Regions from separate parts of the Lysinibacillus sp. NPDC097868 genome, predicted to be linked through region 2. Evidence: riboswitches for the same ligand, from Rfam matches in the RefSeq annotation. Region 2 holds a riboswitch; the other holds the start of a gene.
The links. A riboswitch is a leader RNA that binds a small molecule or an ion and turns the genes downstream of it on or off. The one in region 2 is predicted to bind cobalamin.

Region 1 (6,331 bases), on a different contig from region 2:
TTGTGCTAGTGCACGTGCAACCATCACTCTCTTTTTTTCTCCTCCAGAAAGAGAACTAAAGCTGCGCGTTTCTAAATGGGCAATACCCGTTTGAGACAATGCCTCTTTTACAATATTGAAGTCTTCCTTACCGTCCATTTCAAAAAGCTTCTTATGTGGCGTTCTTCCCATGCTCACCAAATCTTTGACTTTAAAATCGAATAACACAGGTGTTTCTTGACTAACAACGGCTAAATTTTTTGCAATTGCTCTACTTGATTGCTTAAAAATATCTTCCTCATTCAATAATACAGTTCCACTTTCGGGCTTTAATAACCGATACATATTTTTCAATAGTGTAGACTTTCCACTACCATTAGGACCAATTAAACCGACAAATTGCTTTTCCTTTATTTGAATGCTTACTTCTTTTAATATGCGCTGATCATGAATGGAGAATGATACATGCTTCGCCTCTAATGTCATAGCCTTTAATCTCCTTCACCAAATGAATAATTGTTACGGCGTAGTAGCCAAATGAAAAATGGACCGCCACAAAAGGCAGTAATGATGCCAATTGGCATTTCTTCTGGAGCTATTATCACGCGTGCAATCGCATCAGCCCAAACTAAGAAAATCCCTCCTAATAATGCGCTAATAGGGATGACATATTTATAATTAGACCCCACTATTAATCGCACGATATGTGGAATTATTAAACCAACAAACCCAATGGAGCCACTTACTGCAACAAGCACACCTGTTAGTAAAGATACGAGTAGTATCAATTGAATTCGAAATTGTTGAAGATTAACACCTAATGTGACCGCCGCTTCTTCGCCAAGTAGTAATAAATTTAAATTTCGATAATGAAGCCATAACAAACCAAAAACGATGAAAAAAATAATCGCTGGAATGAATAAATTACTCCATTTTGCGCCTGCAAGACTTCCAAGCATCCAATACATAACGGCTTTTATACCGCCCTCTTCCTTAGACATCATTAACATAAAATTTGAAGTAGCAGATAAGATAAACGATACTGCCATTCCTGCTAGCAACAAACGGAAAATAGATATACGCCCCCCTACACGTGACAAGAAAAATACCAACACAATTGCTATAAAGGAGCCTAGAAAAGCAGCTACTGAAAGGGCGTAGATACCTAAAAATGAAAAAGCACCTAAAATGATGACAGCCGTGGCACCAACTGTCGCACCTGAAGAAATACCTAAAATATATGGATCTGCAATTGAATTACGGACAAGTGCTTGCACAGCTGCTCCAGCAATAGCTAAGCCTGCTCCAACAATAGCTGCAAGCATGACACGTGGGACACGTATTTGCCATATAATAATTTCCTGTGAGCGGCTCCAATCATGCTCTATCGTATTTGAGAAAATAGGAATTTTCGAGAAAATAACCTTCCATACATGTAGTGGTGTAATTGACACTGAGCCAATCATTATAGCAACCGTCATTGAAGCAATCAGTACTAAAAGAAGGGTCAATGAAAATAACATAAATTTTTTATTCATTTGCTTATTAACTCCTTATCAATCTTGATAAATACGAAGCAATAAAAAAGGGTATTCTACGCACGAATGCATAGAAATACCCTAGGTTAAACAAAGTTGGAGAAGTATCCATCAATTGTCCGTAATTGCTTGCATCCTCGTGGGCATTACAGGTATAAACTAATTGGCAGGTCTCCTGGCTTCGATTCAACGTTACTATGATTGCCTTCCCATTCTAAAAACAGTGGCTACTACATCATAGAACTCCTCGTTACAGTTGCGGGACAGCGTCGGACTTACACCGACTTCCCTTTTAAGTGGCACTTGTTAACAAGCGTCACACCATTAGTTTCTGAAATTTTAAAATTATGACGATTCTATCATACATAATTATCGTAGTCTATAGCTCCTTACATCTAGGAATCAATCTTTCCTCTTTTCAACTTCATACCAATGGATTTTTGTACAAAACTTAATCCATAATTTCTGCACATTTACTTGTTACATTAAAACAATAAATGATAAGGAGGAAATGCATATGGTATTAAAAAGAAACTGGTTCCTAAGTTTAATGGCAGTAACGGCTTTACTAATATTATCAGCTTGCTCTAACGATACAGCGAAGTCGGTGCCTACTAATAGTGAAGCAATAGATCATAGTGCAGAAGCAGACCATGGAGAAGAGATGAATCATTCAAGCTCGGGTGAAGTTCCATCCACTTTAAAAACTGCTGAAAACCCTAAATTCCCTGTAGGCAGTACTGCTATTATTAAGGATGGACATATGGCAGGGATGGCAGGCGCCGAAGCAACGATTGTTGGGGCATATGATACAACTGCCTATATTATCTCCTATGAACCGACTACCGGTGGAAAGAAAATAGAAAATCATAAATGGGTAATACATGAGGAATTAATAGATCCAGGTGTTGCCCCATTGTCTCCAGGCACTGAAGTTAAAACAGATGCTACGCATATGAAAGGCATGGAAAATGCTACTGTTCGCATTGATGAAGCGGTACAAACGACTGTTTATATGATTGATTTCCCTTTAACAACAACTGGGGAAGAAATGAAAAATCATAAATGGGTTACAGAAAGCGAACTAGCGTCAAAATAAAAACAAAACAACCTCTAAGGTTTATTCCTTCAGAGGTTGTTACTAATTATTTGTCTATTGCTTTTTATCAGCTATCTTATGCCATTTATAGCCGATTCCCCACACTGTCTGTAAATAATCATCTACAGGAAAGCCACTTTTTCGCAGTTTTTCCCGTAAATTGCGGACATGCGAATCAATTGTTCGATCTTCAATTGTGACGTTATAGCCCCAAACTGAATTAATTAAATGTTCTCTTGAAAAAACTTTATTTTGATATTCAAGAAATAGCGCTATCATCGCAAACTCCTTTGGCGTTAAAAGAATAACCTCTTGTTGAAAAGACAATTCAACGGATTCTTTATTTAATCGTAGCCCTTCAAAAATAACTACGGGTTCCTCAGTTTTTGTTCTTCTTAAAACAGCATGTATACGTGCTACTAACTCTTCCTCGTCGAAAGGCTTTAAAATGTAGTCGTCTGCTCCCAAATTTAAGCCTTTTATAATATCAGCCTGTTCTGCTTTTGCTGTTAGCATAATTACCGGTACATTCCAATACTTTCTTATTTCCTGACAAGCTTGCCAACCATCCATATCTGGCATCATAATATCCAACAATACTAAATCTACATGATTCTCTTCTAAATAGTCTAAAGCATCTCTAACTGATGATATGGCTATGCAATGAAAAGAAGGTTCTAAATAAAGAGTTAGTAACTCTAACATTCTTGGTTCATCGTCAATTAATAATAATGTTTTCATTCGTTCCTACCCCTTAAATAATAATTCAAAAGTAGTCCCTTTGTTTTCTTCACTAACAACGGTTACTTCTCCTCCGTGTGCTTGGACAAGTTCTTTAACAATAGCAAGACCTAATCCCAATCCGCCATGTGCACGCGCTCGAGATTTTTCTACCCTATAAAAGCGTTCAAAAATATAAGGTAATTCCTTCTTTGGAATTCCCTTTCCAGTATCTTTAACAATGATTTTTATTAAGTTATTCTGCCTTTTTACTATTAAGAAAGTTGAATCTCCTGAGGAACAATAAGCCAAAGCATTATTTAACAGATTCAACATAATTTGTTCTAGCCTTACTGAATCTGCCCTTAATATTAATCCCTCTTCACATTCAACAAAAAAGTGAATCTGTTTTTCCTGAAAAGCAGGTCTTAGCTTCACCTCTATACTTGCCACTAACTCATCTAAATGAAGACATTCTTTGTTAATTACAAACGCGTTTTCATCCATTTTTGCTAAATCAAATAAGTCTTTAATTAACGTTGAGAGTCGATTCGTTTCTTCCATAATAATACCTAAATATTTTTGGCGATCCTGCTCCGTTAAATCTCGCTTGTAAAGAATATCTGTATAGCCTTTTATAAAGGTAATAGGTGTTCTTAGCTCGTGAGCGATACTTGCTAAAAATTCCTTTCTTTCCTCTCTTAAATGATTTAAATCATCGGATAACTGTTGAATGGCATTCGCAAGATCGCTTAATTCATCTTTGCCATTAGTGGAAAGGGCGACAGTAAAATCTCCTTTATTCATTTTCAACGTCGCTTCCTTCATAGCCATTAATGGTTGGGCTAATTTTCGAGATAACACAATAATGACGGCAATCGTCACCAATCCTGAAACGAGGCCGACAATTAGAAAATGTTTGTTTAATCGTTCCATTAACGCATGAATGGAATCTGTATTTTGAAACATAAACACATAGCCAATGGTCTTTTGCTGTTTTAGGATAGGACTAATCGTTGCAATATATTTTTCACCCTGCCAATTTTTCTCCAATACCTGACCACTATAAGGCACTCTACCCTTAAGCTTCTTTAAATAAGCATGTATTTCAGGGTGTGAAGATGAAGCGGCTAAAGTTGTTCCAGCATTATCTGTGATAACAACGTCTGTATTTTCTCTTGATTCCATTAATAATATATGTGATAACGTCTCCTCATCGAAATTTTGCTCTAAAATCGTTCGATGTGAATTACCAGTTGTCTGTAAGTTTATTAATTCTTCTTCAACACGCGAGTTAGTCAAAGAAACATGTAAAAAAAACATCATAAATGTTTCTATACAAAACAATGTAATAAAAAAGATTATTCCAAGCTTCAATGAAAGTTTTTTCATGCCTTAACCACCTATATTTCAAAATGATATCGTGAAAGTGTGAAGATTTTATGCAGAAGAAAAAGAGAGGTGCCAGGCACCCACACAATTCTGAAAACTGTAAGATGTTTATAACTAAGTAAAAATCCAAGTAGACTCCTGCGAGAACGCACGCAATGAAAGACACAACAGGCGGAGCGACAGCGACGGTTGTAGCTTACATCATGCCCGCGGAAAGCGTAGTGGATTTTTACGATTGAGGAGCTGCTATTATGCTAGAAATCTAAGAGAGGTGACAGGCACTCGTGATTTCCGTTGCGGGCGGCGACTCCCGCGGAAAGCGTCCGCCCGCAACGGAAATCAACCTCCATTTCAAAAAAATGCCAATAAGTATATCATATACTTATTGGCATTTTTTATTATTAAATATATTTTTTAACCCAGTCTAAGAAGTTTTCAATTACTGTATCAAGGAATTTCACAGTACCTTCATCTGTTAAACTGCCTTCAGCATCGAATTTTGTGTGTACAGCACCGATATATACATCATTACCGCTAAGTAATGGAGAATTAATTCCAGGTGAGAATAAAATATCACGTAAATGTAATTGCGCTTTAACAGTACCTAAATTACCCATTGATGCACCCATCATGAAGGATGGTTTGCCAACCATTACTTTGTCTACACGAGATAACCAGTCAATAGCGTTCACCATAACCCCTGGCACAGTTCCGTTATATTCTGGTGTTAACCAAAGTACCGCGTCAGCTGCTTTTACTTTTGCTTTAAAATCTAATACTGTTTGTGGGGCTTCATTTTCGATATCTTGATCATACATTGGTAAATCACGTAAGCTTAATACTTCTAGCTCAAGCTTTTCTGTATAACGTTTTTGTATAAATTTTGCTAATTGCATATTATAAGATTCTTTACGGATACTACCTACGATTGCTACTACTTTCATGTTGTTTCCTCCTAAATGGTTACTATCATTAATATTTGTTAAGCTTTTTTATTTTATACCGCCCTAATAATAGGTTGCAAATTCTTCAACTGGTTTACGATACCCACGTAAGCGGTGACTACTTTCCTTTTCCTTGCCAATTGTCATCATCAAGACAATCTCATGTGTTGCTGGTACATTCAATAATGTGCGCATTTGTTGTTGATCAAAGCCAATCATTGGACATGTATCCCAGCCTCGATTTTTTGCTGCTAACATAAAGAGCATAGCTGAAAGGGATGCGTTGCGAATCGCGTCCTCCTTCATAAACTCCTCACCACGTTCTTCGTAAAACTTCGCATTATCATCAATGAGACCTTCAAGCTCAAAGTTTGTAATAATACCTAAATCAACCATACCCTGACTAATGTGAGCCGTTTGCTTGTATGCTTCCTTATCGCCTAATACTAAAATAACACCGGAAGCTGAATGTACTTTATATTGTCCATATGCAGCCTCACGAACTCTCTCTTTCAATTCTTGATCCAACACAACGATATATTCTGTATGTTGCAAGTTGAATGCTGAAGGTGCAAGCTTGACGTCCTCTAAAATTGGTCGGATATCCTCCTCCGTCATTACAACACCGTCTATAAAATTATTTGCCGATCGACGTTTAT
Region 2 (6,331 bases):
GCTTTTTGTTGCTAGCGAGCATACTTGTCACCAATTCTGGGTTCTGTGGTGCTTCAGCAAAGGCAGAAGCAGCAGGAACCATTAGTGCAGAACATGCTACGACAGCGATTGATTTCATCACCCAGTTTTTCAATTGTTTTTCCTCCTTGAGTAAATAATGGTATTTCACTATTTATAACGGATGGAGAATGGAAAGGTTTCATACTACAATAAATTTTTTTAAGATTGTTTGAAAATTGTTTGAGTGCCTGGCACCCGAACAGGCACCTAAACAATTTAGAGCTGTTCGATAAGTCTTTGTAAGTCTTTCTTTGAACGAGGCATCGGCATGCCATCGTCAAATAGCTTTTTGTTTTGTAAGGCGAGTGTTATTTCAAAAACCCAAGGACGTTCAAGGTGGGCTAGTTCCAGTAACTTCTCTTGATAGAACAATTCGACCGGATCTCCATCGTAAATGACTTTCCCAGCCTCCATTACAATTATTTGATCCGCCCATTCATAAGCCAAAGCGATATCATGGGTCGCCAATAAAAAAGTTCGGTGACCATTTTCTAATTTAGCTAAGTAATGTAAAAGTTGTGTAGCATAATAATTGTCTAGTCCAGCAGTCGGTTCATCTAATAGTAATACAGAAGGTTCCATTGCCAGCACACCTGCCATGGCAACACGTTTTTTCTGTCCGACACTTAAAAAATGTATGGGCTTATCAAGTAATGACTCAACCTCTGTTTGTGCTACAGCCCAGGCGATTTTTTCCTCGATTTTTTCTTGAGTCCAGCCAAGATTTAATGGCCCGAAAGCGATATCTTGCTTTACTGTGCCTGAAAAAAGTTGATTGTCAGCATCTTGAAATACGATGCCGACCTGCTGACGTAATGCTGATAATGCTTTTCTAGAATAGCTAAGCGCTTCGTTGCAAAACGTAATGCTGCCATCGGTCGGTTTTAAAATTCCATTTAGATGCTGAAATAGTGTTGATTTCCCAGCACCATTATGACCTAGTAGGGCGATTTTTTTTCCCTTAGGTATTTGCAATGAAATATCTGTAAGGGCCTCGGTACCGTCTGCATAGGCATATGATAAATGTTTAAGATCAAAATAAAGCTCTGTCATGAGAAAAAACCTCCATATAATACGAGGAATAAAAAAATAAGAACAATTCCAAACCAGTTTTTCTTGCTATAGCATACACTGTCTTGCCAATAGACAGATTCGCCACCACGTGCCTGCATCGCATTATTTAGTTCACGACTACGTTGAAACATTTCTGCAAACAATGCTGCAATAAGCATGGAAATCGACCGTAGCCATTGTATAGGTGATTGATAGCCAAGACGTGATTGTTGAGCAAGATGAATTTTATGCATGCTATTTAAAAAGATGAAAATAAATCGATACGTTAACTCTACTAATTCTACAAATAAAGCAGGCAGATGCCATTGACGTAAGACGTGACAAATAGATTGGACCGAAGTCGTTAAAATTAAAAAGTATAAACAGCTAATACTGCCTAATACAGAGAACAATAGCTGCTGTGCTGTAATTACGCTTTCATTTCCGATGAAAACTGTCCAATTACTAAGAGAAAATGCCCAGAAATGTGCTGGGAGGTTACTTGAATTTGGCGCAATTGAAATCAAAATAGATAGCAAACTGGATAGCAGAAAAAATCCTGGTAACAGCAGTAATTTCGCATAATATTGGAAAGGGATTTTAGCGCCTAAAATGATAAAAGCACTCATTACAATAAATGTAATGAGTGAAATAAGTTCATCTCTCACGATAAGCGACAATAGCAGTAACCCCAAGGAAAACGTCATTTTTTCTAACGGATGAACGGACGCTAGTTTATTCATATAAGCATACTTATCAATGAGTAACATCGCTTAACCTTCCTTATGCTTGCCTCGCATATAACCTACGAAATAGCCAATAAAGCCAGCACCAATCGCGGCTTGTAATACGAATAATAAGCTTTCGATTTCACCACTTGGTGGCTCCCATAAGCTTTCAAACCATGGTTCATATTCTGCATTAATTTCACCGATTGCAGCTTCAGCTTCTCCGTCTGCACCACCGAATTCTGCACCTTTTTGTACGAAAAGAGGGATGATTGCTAGAAGTACAACGACAGCTAGTAGCAGTAAATTCTTTTTCATCCTAATGTGCCTCCTTTGCTGAGAAAACACGTAGTGCCTTTAATTCGCTCACATTGTATTTTTTTAAGAAATTCATAACGATAACTGTTAAAATCCCTTCACTAATTGCTAGAGGGATTTGCGTTAAAGCAAAAATACCTGCAAATTTTGTGAATGAAGCCATAAAGCCTCCTACTTCAGAAGGGAAAGCCAGTGCTAATTGAACTGAAGTGACAACATATGTACCTAAGTCCCCAAGCATCGCTGCAAAAAAGACAGCAATAGAGAATGATAGACCGATTTTTTGAGAACCTTTAAAAACAAAATACGCAATAATTGGTCCTACAATTGCCATAGAGAAAGCATTCGCACCTAAAGTGGTAATACCACCATGCGCTAAAAGTAATGATTGGAATAATAAAACGATTGTTCCAATCACACTCATGGCTAATGGTCCGAAAAGAACTGTACCAAGACCAACGCCAGTAGGATGTGAGCAACTTCCTGTTACTGATGGAATTTTCAGTGCCGATAGGACAAATGCAAATGCACCCGATAAGCCTAATATCATTTTCGTTTCAGGATTTTCATCAATTGTTTTCCGAATAGAACGTAATCCTAAAATAATAAATGGAATCGAAATGACCCACCAAAAAATTGCCCATTCAATCGGCAAAAATCCTTCCATGATATGCATAGCAAACGCTCGTTTTGGTACTAGTAAAAAAGCCACTAAGAAATAACTAAGTTTCCAAAAAGAAAATTTCAATACCTTTCCTCCTCAACAGTAAATTTCGAATGTAGCGTGCGCAATAAAAAAGCACTTCTCCGTTTCGGAAAAAGTGCATAGCTGAAAAAGCAAATAGAATTGTCATTTGCCAAGCCGCACACCTATCCTCGTAGGTTGAAACGATCACGATTTTCTCGGCAGGTCTCCTGGCTTTAGTTCAACATTTTATAGGCCTTCCCGTCCTATGGACAGTGACATTTTCTATAAAATTCCCTAGTACAGTGGCGGGACCGCGCCGGACTTGAACCGGCTTCCCTTTTAAGCGAAATGTATACACTTCGCACCGAAAAAAGATGAAGTTGTGAGTTTTCACGAAGAAGTGTAACATGTTTTTCCAATCAGAAGCTATCCTTTTTTTGTAAAAAGTTTTTTTAAAAAGAATAACAATCTAGAAAATTCAGATAAATGTAAGGAAAAATCGATCAATTTCAATGAAATATTTGTTGAAATTTTATTAAAAATCTAATAAATAAAAAAGAAATGTTGAAAAGTATAAAAATAATAGGCTATGATAGAAACAGTTTTATATTCGTTTTATTAACATTTCATTTCAAAATTTAAATATAAATCCATCATTAAGTGCTCGAAATACTTCGAGATAATAGGGAAATCGGTGTAAACCCGGTACAGCCCCCGCTACTGTAATAGCTGATGAAATCGCAATGCCACTGAAGACTTGGGAAGGCGCGAAAGTAAGAAGAAGCTTAAGTCAGGAAACCTGCTTAGTTGATGACATGCAAACTTTTCGGAGGGAGAAGTGAAGCGAGAGCGGATACGTATATATTCGTTTTTATTTTGGCTTCTATAAAACCTTTACTCTTCGATATCGAGTAAAGGTTTTTTCTTTTTCCTAAAAGAAGAATGAGGGGAGAAAAACAATGACAACTTGGAATTTAGAGGGCATGAAAACCCATCTTTTTATTTGTAATGGTAGTAGTTGCATGAAAAAAGAGGCTGAGGAAATTACGCTCGCAATTCGAGACGAAATAGAGAAATTAGCACTCGATAAGGAAATACATACGACAAGAACGCGTTGTAATGGCAGATGTAAAGATGCTTGTGTTGTGATCGCGTATCCACAGGGAAATTGGTATCGTGTACCAACAGTTGAGCATGGTAGAACACTTGTACAAGATTTAAACCATGATTCTTTACATAGTGAGCATGTTTTTACACTGACAGAAGGTACGTTGCAACGTACCCCGCAAACAACAGCCATTAAAGGCATCGACAAGGTGAAAGAGGGGTAAAAAATGGCGCAAAAAGGAAAGATTTTTGTTGTAGGCTTTGGACCTGGGGATTTCAAACATATTACGACACGTGCTGTAGAGGCATTGCAACAAAGTGAATTTATTATCGGTTATAAAACGTATGTGGAGCTCATTCAAGATTTAGTAAGTGCGAAGTCGATTGTTAGTACTGGTATGACTGAAGAAGTGTCACGAGCACAAGAAGCGGTACGTCAAGCGGAGGCCGGAAATATCGTTTCTGTTATTTCGAGTGGTGACTCAGGCGTATACGGGATGGCTGGACTTGTATATGAAGTACTAATTGAGCTTGGTTGGACGGAAGCGACTGGGGTTGAAGTCGAAATTGTACCAGGGATCTCTGCTATTAATTCGTGTGCAAGTTTGCTAGGCGCACCGATTATGCATGATTCTTGCACGATTAGTTTAAGTGATCATTTAACACCTTGGAATTTAATAGCAAAGCGTGTTGAAGCTGCGGCGATGGCTGATTTTGTAATTGCTTTATATAACCCAAAAAGTGGTCGCCGTACACGTCAGATTGTAGAAGCACAACGGATTTTACTAGAATATCGATCACCGGATACACCTGTAGGACTAGTGAAAAGTGCCTACCGAGATCGTCAGGAGATAACGATGACAACTTTAGCAGAGATGCTCGAGCATGATATCGGCATGTTAACTACAGTTATAATTGGAAATTCATCGACATTTTTCTATGACAATAAAATGATTACACCGCGTGGCTATCAGCGCAAATATACACTTGGAGAAGAAAAACAGCCTTTACGTCCACATCAGCGTTTAAGAGAAGAAAATGAACCGTGGGCAATGAACCAAGAAACAGGTACTGCACGCCATGACTTTGCTGCAGATCCAAACGCAGGACGTCTGAAAAGTAGTATAGCGATAGCACCTGCGCCTGTATTGGTACCAGAAAAATCATCTTTAGAAATGGCAGCAACTGCACTAGCCATGGTTAAAGGAACAACTGTCACAAAGGCAAGAACAAAGATAGTTCAGCAAAAAATGGAGTCGATTTTTGAACTAGCTGTTAGTCCTGGGGTAGCAAATAAATTTTTCACTCCTCAGCAAATGATGACGCTAGCTGAAGTTGTAGGAGAAGAAGGTACGATGGAATATACACCTGACCATCAAATTCATTTGAAAATCCCAACTACAGACCCAGATACAATTACAGAAAAATTGAGTGCAGTAGGCTTTTTACTTGCACCGATTGGAGATGTGCTGTCATTAAAGGCTTGTGATTTCTGTTATGGGGAGAAGGCAGATTCAATTCCATATGCAGAGGAAATTCAAGCAAAGCTAGGTGGGTTGTCGTTGCCAAAAACACTGAATATTGGCTTTAATGGCTGTGGCATGGCGTGTTATCGTGCAGTATTTGACGATATCGGCATCGTCTACCGGAAAAGTAAATTTGATGTTTTTATCGGTGCGAAACCAGTAGGTCGTACAGCACATGCGGCACAGCCGGTCGTAGAGGGACTAGAGCCAGAACAGCTTATTCCGCTTATTACAGACATTATTGAGGAATATAAGGCAAATGCACATCCAAATGAACGCTTATTTAAGTACTTCAAACGGGTGAAAAAAATATTGCATTTTACGTATCAAGATATGTCGTCAAAAATAAAAGTAGAGCCAGCTCCGTGCGGCGACTAGTGAGGAGATAAAAGATGAAAGCAATTTTATTTGTTGGCCATGGTAGCCGTTTAGCAGCAGGAAATGGCGAGGTACGAACGTTTATAGAGCAAATGACACCACGTATCGATGAAAGCTTTTTAGTAGAAACATGTTTTTTAGAGTTTGCCTCTCCAAACATTGAAGATGGTATAACGAACTGTGTGAAGAAGGGTGCTACTGAGGTCCATGTAATCCCAATTATTTTACTTCATGCTGGACATTCAAAACTGCACATTCCAGCAGAAATCGAACATGCACGTGAGCATTATCCAAATGTTACATTCACGTATGGGCAAACAATCGGTATTCATGATGAAATTTTTGCGATTTTAGAAGACCGCTTAGCAGAAATCGGCTTTAATACTGAGGAAGTGCAAAAGGATACTGCTATTTTATTAATTGCACGAGGTGGCAGTGACCCAGCAGCTAATGGGGATTTTTATAAAATTACA

Region 1: it holds a riboswitch for cobalamin, as region 2 does, so the genes downstream of both, ACIQXJ_RS23390 (FecCD family ABC transporter permease) here and ACIQXJ_RS05145 ((2Fe-2S) ferredoxin domain-containing protein) in region 2, are expected to answer to the same signal.

Annotation. Positions count from the first base shown of each region.
Region 1 is NZ_JBIWBS010000009.1:39,150-45,480, reverse strand. Features, by position in the region: gene ACIQXJ_RS23395 (ABC transporter ATP-binding protein) at 1-465, opposite strand, end outside; gene ACIQXJ_RS23390 (FecCD family ABC transporter permease) at 471-1,517, opposite strand; cobalamin riboswitch at 1,665-1,858, opposite strand; gene ACIQXJ_RS23385 (YdhK family protein) at 2,035-2,616, shown strand; gene ACIQXJ_RS23380 (response regulator transcription factor) at 2,671-3,357, opposite strand; gene ACIQXJ_RS23375 (sensor histidine kinase) at 3,364-4,728, opposite strand; gene ACIQXJ_RS23370 (NADPH-dependent FMN reductase) at 5,130-5,672, opposite strand; gene ACIQXJ_RS23365 (nitroreductase family protein) at 5,736-6,331, opposite strand, start outside.
Region 2 is NZ_JBIWBS010000001.1:1,075,890-1,082,220, forward strand. Features, by position in the region: gene ACIQXJ_RS05120 (S8 family peptidase) at 1-133, opposite strand, end outside; gene ACIQXJ_RS05125 (energy-coupling factor ABC transporter ATP-binding protein) at 277-1,113, opposite strand; gene cbiQ (cobalt ECF transporter T component CbiQ) at 1,110-1,883, opposite strand; gene ACIQXJ_RS05135 (energy-coupling factor ABC transporter substrate-binding protein) at 1,887-2,159, opposite strand; gene ACIQXJ_RS05140 (energy-coupling factor ABC transporter permease) at 2,161-2,907, opposite strand; cobalamin riboswitch at 3,048-3,231, opposite strand; cobalamin riboswitch at 3,489-3,668, shown strand; gene ACIQXJ_RS05145 ((2Fe-2S) ferredoxin domain-containing protein) at 3,807-4,178, shown strand; gene cobJ (precorrin-3B C(17)-methyltransferase) at 4,182-5,858, shown strand; gene ACIQXJ_RS05155 (sirohydrochlorin chelatase) at 5,873-6,331, shown strand, end outside.